Regions from separate parts of the Kitasatospora sp. NPDC058444 genome, predicted to be linked through region 2. Evidence: riboswitches for the same ligand, from Rfam matches in the RefSeq annotation. Region 2 holds a riboswitch; the other holds the start of a gene.

Region 1 (3,392 bases), on a different contig from region 2:
CTCACTCACGGTTGCTTCCTCCCGTACATAGTGAATGAACTGAAGTAACCATGCAGGGGGATACTTCAGAGTGTCAAATATCGAGTGGTTAAGCTTTGGCAAAGGCGAATGGTCGGGTGCGCGACAAGTGCTGGTCGAGCGCACGACAAGGGCCCCGGACGGCGTCCGGGGCCCTTCGCGTCGGGGCGTTGTCGCCGCTGTCAGACGAGTGGCCGCAGGCCGACGGCGTGGGGAGCGTCGTGGGACGAGGTGGCGGGCGGCGCGGAGGCGGAGGCCGGGGAGGCCGGGGCCGCGGCCGGAGACTGGGGCTGGGTGGCGGTGGTGTCGTGGACCTCGACGTTCTCGCGGCGGAGTTCCTCCCGGATCACCTCCTCGGTCGTGTACCGCTCGACGACCAGACGGACCCGCTCGATGGGGGCCAGGTACTTGCGGACCACCGGGCGTTCCTCACGGAGAGTGACCTCCTCGACGGCCTCGGCGATCTCCTTCTCGCTGAGCGTGGCGCGCTCGGCGTCGCTGATCGGCGTCCGCTCGACCCGGACGCGTTCGCGGACCACCGGGACGCGGCGCTCGAACTGCTCGGTCGTCACGTACTTGCGCAGCTTCGCGGTGCCGAGGGTGTGCCACTCGGTGGTGATCTCCAGCCGCTCCTCGCGGCAGGTGATCTCGACCGGGCTGCTGGGGGCGGACGAGGGAGCGCCGGTGTGCGTGGGGGCGGTCGTGGTGGTCGACGCCGGGGTGGGGGTGGGCTGCGGCTTCGGCTCCACGACGGGTGCGGTGGTGGAGGCGGCGGGCGCGGTGGCGATGGACGCGGTGGTGATGGGCGGGGCGGAGACGGGTGGGGCGGAGGAGACCGGAGGCGCGGCGGAGGTGTGCGCGGCCGGCGGGGAGTCGACGGGGGTGGCGGGGGTGGCGGGGGTGCCGGTTGTGACGGGGGTGCTGAGGGTCCGCATGTCGGCCTCCGGGGCGGTCCTGGCGGTTTCGGCGATGGTGGGGGCGGCGGCGGCGGGGGCGGCGGCAGCGGGGGTTCGGGCCGGCGGGGGCTCGGGGAGCCGCTCGGAGGAGCGCTCGGGGGTCCGCTCCGGCGTGTGGAAGGTGAGCGACTTGGCCGGGGCCGCCGCGGCCGTCGTGGCGGCGGCCGCCGCCGTGGTGCCGAAGTCGAGGTCGGGCTGCTTGGCCCGGCTTCCGTTCTCGCCGTTCGGGCGGCTGTCCATCGGGGTGTCGAGCCCGTAGTAGCGGTAGAGCTGGAGCTCCTGGGCGGGGGACAGGTGCTGGCCGACGCCGAAGTCCGGTGACTCCTTCACCAGCGACTTGTCGTACGGCACCCGGAGCTCGTCGCCGGCGAACTCGCTCGTGGTCAGCGGGACGAAGGCGTCCCGGCCGAAGATGCCCGTCCGGACCGCGGCCCACTCGGGCCGACCGGTGGCATCGTCCAGGTAGACCTCGTCGACCGTGCCGATCTTGTCTCCGTTGCGGTCGACGGCCTTGTGGCCGATGAGGTCCCGGGGGTCGATGTCGGTCTGCACTTCTTTCCTCCCGCGTGCTGAACCTGCGGAACTCCCGCAGGAAGGCGGCCGGAGCACCCGATTCCGTCCGCCACTTCACACCAAAAGCCATGAATCGGACGTGCGCGACCCGAGTGCGCCGTCCGGGGTTCGCGCTGGACCGTCCGGGGGACGCGCGTAGACCTCACGCGTAGACCTCAACTGACCTGATGCACCCGTGATCGGGGGGCCTCCCGCTGGTACCCTGGGCGGCGACCGCAGAGCCCGCTCGGGAGAGTCTCCGACCGCGAAAACCGCTGGTCGGAGCGCCGAAGGAGCAACTCCTCCCCGGAATCTCTCAGGCATCCGTACCGTGTGGGGTAGGTCACTCTGGAAAGCAGGGCAGGAGCGTCGGCACGGGAGCCGGCGATCACCACCCTCACCGACGGTGCAAGCCGGCGGAGCGCCCACAGCGCCCCGTGCGGGTGAAGCTCTCAGGTCCCGATGACAGAGGGGGAGGCCTGTCGGGTCCGCCCGCCCCGGCTCGTCCGCTGCTCGCAGCGGCGAAGGCCGGCCGGCGTGCGTACCCCCGCCGGTCCGTGACCAGGAGGCCTCGACCACCATGAACGCCCAGCCGAACGCGGGACGCCCCACCGGCGCCTCGACCCTCACCGAGCTTGAGCTGGCCAGCCCCTTCGAGAACCGCCACATCGGCCCCGACGCCGCCGCACAGGAGAAGATGCTGGCGTCCGTCGGCTACGGCTCGCTGGACGAGCTCGCCGGCACCGCCGTGCCCGAGGCGATCCGCTCCATCACCGCCCTGGACCTGCCCGCCGGCCGGACCGAGGCCCAGGTCCTCGCCGAGCTGCGCGAGCTGGCCGGCCGCAACCAGGTGCTCCAGCCGATGATCGGCCTGGGCTACTACGGCACCTTCACCCCGCCGGTGATCCTGCGCAACGTCATGGAGAACCCGGCCTGGTACACCGCCTACACCCCGTACCAGCCGGAGATCTCGCAGGGCCGCCTGGAGGCCCTGCTGAACTTCCAGACCCTGGTCTCCGACCTGACCGGCCTGCCGACCTCCGGCTCCTCGCTGCTGGACGAGGGCACCGCGGCCGCCGAGGCGATGGCGCTGGCCCGCCGCGTCACCAAGGTCAAGGGCGGCGTCTTCCTGGTCGACGCCGAGACCCTGCCGCAGACCGTCGCGGTGATCAACACCCGCGCCGTGCCGACCGGCGTCGAGGTGGTCGTCGCCGACCTGTCCGAGGGCATCCCGGCCGAGATCGCCGAGCGCGGCGTCTTCGGCGTGCTGCTCCAGTACCCGGGCGCCACCGGCGTCGTCCGCGACCTCGCCCCGGTGATCGAGCAGGCGCACGGCCTGGGCGCGATCGTCGCCGTCGCCGCCGACCTGCTCGCGCTGACCCTGCTCAAGTCCCCGGCCTCGCTGGGCGCCGACATCGCCTGCGGCACCTCGCAGCGCTTCGGCGTGCCGATGGGCTTCGGCGGCCCGCACGCCGGCTACCTGTCGGTGCGCGCCGAGTACGCCCGCTCGCTGCCCGGCCGCCTGGTCGGCGTCTCCATCGACGCCGACGGCAACCGCGCCTACCGCCTGGCGCTGCAGACCCGCGAGCAGCACATCCGCCGCGAGAAGGCCACCAGCAACATCTGCACCGCCCAGGTGCTGCTCGCCGTGATGGCCTCGATGTACGCCGTCTACCACGGCCCGGACGGCCTGGCCGACATCGCCCGCCGCACCCACCGCTACGCCGCCGCCCTCGCCGAGGGCCTGCGGGCCGGCGGCGTCGAGCTGCTGCACGGCGAGTTCTTCGACACCGTCACCGCCGTCGTCCCGGGCCGCGCCGCCGAGATCGCCGCCGCCGCCCGCGCCAACGGCATCAACGTCCACCA
Region 2 (3,392 bases):
GCCCAGCCGGAGGAGGTCAGCTGCTCGGGCGAGGTGACGGCCGGCGCGTAGCCGTGGCCGCTGATCTCCATGTTCCCGTACTGGGCGTCCGGGCTGCCCGGCGTGCCGTGCCACAGCAGCATCCAGACCTGGCCGTCCGCCAGCGCGTGCAGCAGCCGCTCGTACGCGTCGTAGCGCTCCGGCGCGACGTCGCGCAGGGCGCGCTCCAACGCGCCGGGATCAGCTCCCGGGCGCCCGGCCGGTGCCTGGCCCCAGGGCCCCGGCACACCGCCCGCTCCCGTTCCCGCACTCATGCGCCCACCTCGCCGCGCCTCTTTCCCTCAACCCGCCGAGCCCGTCGGCCGTCTGCACGCACCCTATGGGCGCGGCACCGGCCACCGCCACGGCGACGTGCCTTTGATACGAACCCCGCTCAGACCCGCGAATAGAACGGAAGTACCCGGGTGAGCAGCCACTCGACCACCGGGTCGTCGGCGAGGTCGAGCAGTACGAGGTGGACGCCGCCGGGCAGCGGCGCGGTTCCCAGCGCTCGTCCGAGCGCGTCGTTCACCGCGGCCGGGTCGGCCGGCGCCGCCGGGTCCAACTGGACGCCCACGAACATCACGGTCGGCTCGCCCTCGATGCTGGCCAGCGCCCTGCGGGCGGTCAGCACCCCCGGCAGCGCGGACAGTTCGGCTCGACAGGCGGCCAGGAAGTGCTCCGGGTCCTCGCCCGGCACCGGCTCGCGCAGCGCCACCCGGCCGCCGGTCGGCACCGCGGCGTCGTCAGCGGTCGCCCAGCGGTCCTCGCGCGGACCGCGGCGCAGCTCGGCGACCCCCTGCGGCGGCACCGGGAGGCCCACGGCCGCCTCCGGGTTCACCGCGATGCCCACGCCCAGCGGCAGCCCGCGGGCGAACTCCCACACCGGCGCGATCGCGAAGGCCATCCCCGGCGCCTGCCGGAGGAACACCTCCTGCGAGGAGAACACCGGCACGTACGGGTCACCGCCGAGCTCGACGGTCGGCAGGTCCAGCGACTGCCCCTGCGGGTCGGCCCCGGCCGGCAGCGGCACCCACACCTGGCTGCGCGCCAGCACCTCCATCACCCGCGGGGTGGCCCCCGGGTCGCCCAGGGCCGCGGTCAGCACCTGCTCCAGTTCGTTGGCCGGCCAGGAACCGCCCGCCGGCGCCTCCTCCGGTCCGCCCCACCCCTGCTGCTGCTCCACCGGGTACCCCATGCGCCGCCGATTCCGCCCTCTGCCGGTCGGCCGCCCTCTGCTGCGCCGACGCGCAGCAGTCTAGGGCCCCCGGGGCCTCCTCTTTAGGGCTCGTGTTCGGGTGCCGCCCGGGGCCCGTGCCCGGGCGGCGCGCGGTGTGACCGGGTCCCCCCTCCCCTCGCCGTCCCGGACGTGCCATGATGTGCGCGTCCGACGGCATGCGCCGCGGGCCCCCACAACTCCATACCGGCCGCTCGAACCCGCGCGGGAGAGCCCGGAGTGCCGTTCAGGCACAGCCGGCGCCGAAGGAGCAAGTCCTCCCCGGAATCTCTCAGGCACCCCTACCGCACGGGTTAGGCACATCTGGAAAGCGGCGCCCGGCCCTGTCGTGCGCCCACCCACGGTGCAAGCCGTCATGCTGTCCCCCAAGCTGGAAACAGCTGCGGGCGGTGGGCGGTGAAGCTCTCAGGTTCGACGACAGATGGGGAGACCCACGCCGCCGCATGCCCGCGCGCAGGGTCGGCCCCCGAGCGGGTCCGGTCCGGCGCGTGCACCCCTGAGTGCCCCGACCGAGGAGTTCCTGGCCATGTCGTCCCTCCGCCTGACCGCGCTCGACGCGCTGCACCGCGCCCTCGGCGCGACCATGACCGACTTCGCCGGCTGGGACATGCCGCTGCGCTACGGCAGCGAGCGCGAGGAGCACCTCGCGGTCCGCACCAAGGCCGGTCTGTTCGACCTCTCGCACATGGGCGAGATCACCGTCACCGGCCCGCAGGCGGGCGAGATGCTGGACCACGCGCTGGTCGGCTTCGTCTCCGCGCTGGGCGTGCTGCGTGCCCGCTACACCATGATCTGCGCCGAGGACGGCGGCATCCTGGACGACCTGATCGTCTACCGCCTGCGCGAGGACGCCTTCCTGGTCGTCGCCAACGCCTCCAACGCCCAGCTGGTCCTCGACGAGCTGATCGCCCGCGCCAAGGGCTTCGACGCCGTCGTCACCGACGACCGCGACACCTACGCGCTGATCGCCGTCCAGGGCCCGGAGGCCACCGGCATCCTGGCCGAGACCACCGACGCCGACCTGCCCGGCCTGAAGTACTACGCGATCCTCCCGGCCCGGGTGGCCGACCGCGACGTGCTGCTCGCCCGCACCGGCTACACCGGCGAGGACGGCTTCGAGATCTTCTGCCGCCCGGCCGACGCCGAGGCGATCTGGCAGGCGCTGACCACCGCGGGCGAGGGCCGCGGCCTGATCCCGTGCGGCCTGTCCTGCCGCGACACGCTGCGCCTGGAGGCCGGCATGCCGCTGTACGGGCACGAGCTGTCCACCGACCTCACCCCGTTCGACGCCGGCCTGGGCCGGGTCGTCCGCTTCGACAAGACCACCAACGAGGGCGCCTTCATCGGCCGCAAGGCCCTGGAGCAGGCCGCCGCCGCGGCCGAGACCAACCCGCCGAAGGTGCTGGTCGGCCTGGTCTCCGAGGGCAAGCGGGTGCCGCGCGCCGAGTACACCGTGGTCTCCACCGAGGGCGAGCCGATCGGCCGGATCACCTCCGGCGCGCCGTCCCCGACCCTGGGCAAGCCGATCGCGATGGCCTACGTCGACGCCGCCCACGCCGCCCCCGGCACCACCGTCGCGGTGGACGTGCGCGGCAAGCACGAGCCCGTCCAGGTCGTGGCGCTGCCGTTCTACAAGCGCGCCCGCTGACCCTCCGCCGAGGCCCCGGTTTTCCCGTTCACGCACGTCGCGGCCGTCCGCGCGGCGGCCCGCTTCGTCGTACCCGCTTCCCATCCTGGAGAATGACGCCATGAGCAACCCCCAGCACCTGCAGTACACCAAGGAGCACGAGTGGCTGACGGCCGCCGAGGACGGCGTGTCCACGGTCGGCATCACGGAGCACGCCGCCACCGCGCTCGGTGACATCGTCTACGTGCAGCTGCCCGAGGTCGGCGACACCGTGACCGCCGGCGAGACCTGTGGCGAGCTGGAGTCCACCAAGTCGGTCAGCGACCTGTTCTCCCCGGTGACCGGCGAGGTCGTCGAGATCAACCAGGACGTCCTGGACGACAACGCCCTGGTCAACAGCGCCCCGTTCGAGGGCGGCTGGCTGTTCAAGGTGCGCGTCGAGGCCACCGACGAGCTGCTCAGCGCCGCCGAGTACGACGCGCTCATCAACCCCCAGGGCTGAGCCCCGAC

Evidence for each region. Region 2 has a riboswitch for glycine ahead of gcvT (glycine cleavage system aminomethyltransferase GcvT). Riboswitches for the same ligand answer to the same signal wherever they lie in the genome.
Region 1: it holds a riboswitch for glycine, as region 2 does, so the genes downstream of both, gcvP (aminomethyl-transferring glycine dehydrogenase) here and gcvT (glycine cleavage system aminomethyltransferase GcvT) in region 2, are expected to answer to the same signal.

Annotation. Positions count from the first base shown of each region.
Region 1 covers NZ_JBHXLL010000005.1:337,728-341,119, reverse strand. Annotated here, with positions in the region: gene ACFWP2_RS09030 (MFS transporter) at 1-9, opposite strand, end outside; partial or broken gene ACFWP2_RS09025 (DUF2382 domain-containing protein) at 201-653, opposite strand; partial or broken gene ACFWP2_RS09020 (PRC-barrel domain-containing protein) at 1,143-1,526, opposite strand; glycine riboswitch at 1,765-1,868, shown strand; gene gcvP (aminomethyl-transferring glycine dehydrogenase) at 2,107-3,392, shown strand, end outside.
Region 2 covers NZ_JBHXLL010000055.1:7,649-11,040, reverse strand. Annotated here, with positions in the region: gene ACFWP2_RS35360 (enhanced serine sensitivity protein SseB C-terminal domain-containing protein) at 1-293, opposite strand, end outside; gene ACFWP2_RS35355 (enhanced serine sensitivity protein SseB C-terminal domain-containing protein) at 413-1,216, opposite strand; glycine riboswitch at 1,451-1,552, shown strand; gene gcvT (glycine cleavage system aminomethyltransferase GcvT) at 1,782-2,903, shown strand; gene gcvH (glycine cleavage system protein GcvH) at 3,004-3,384, shown strand.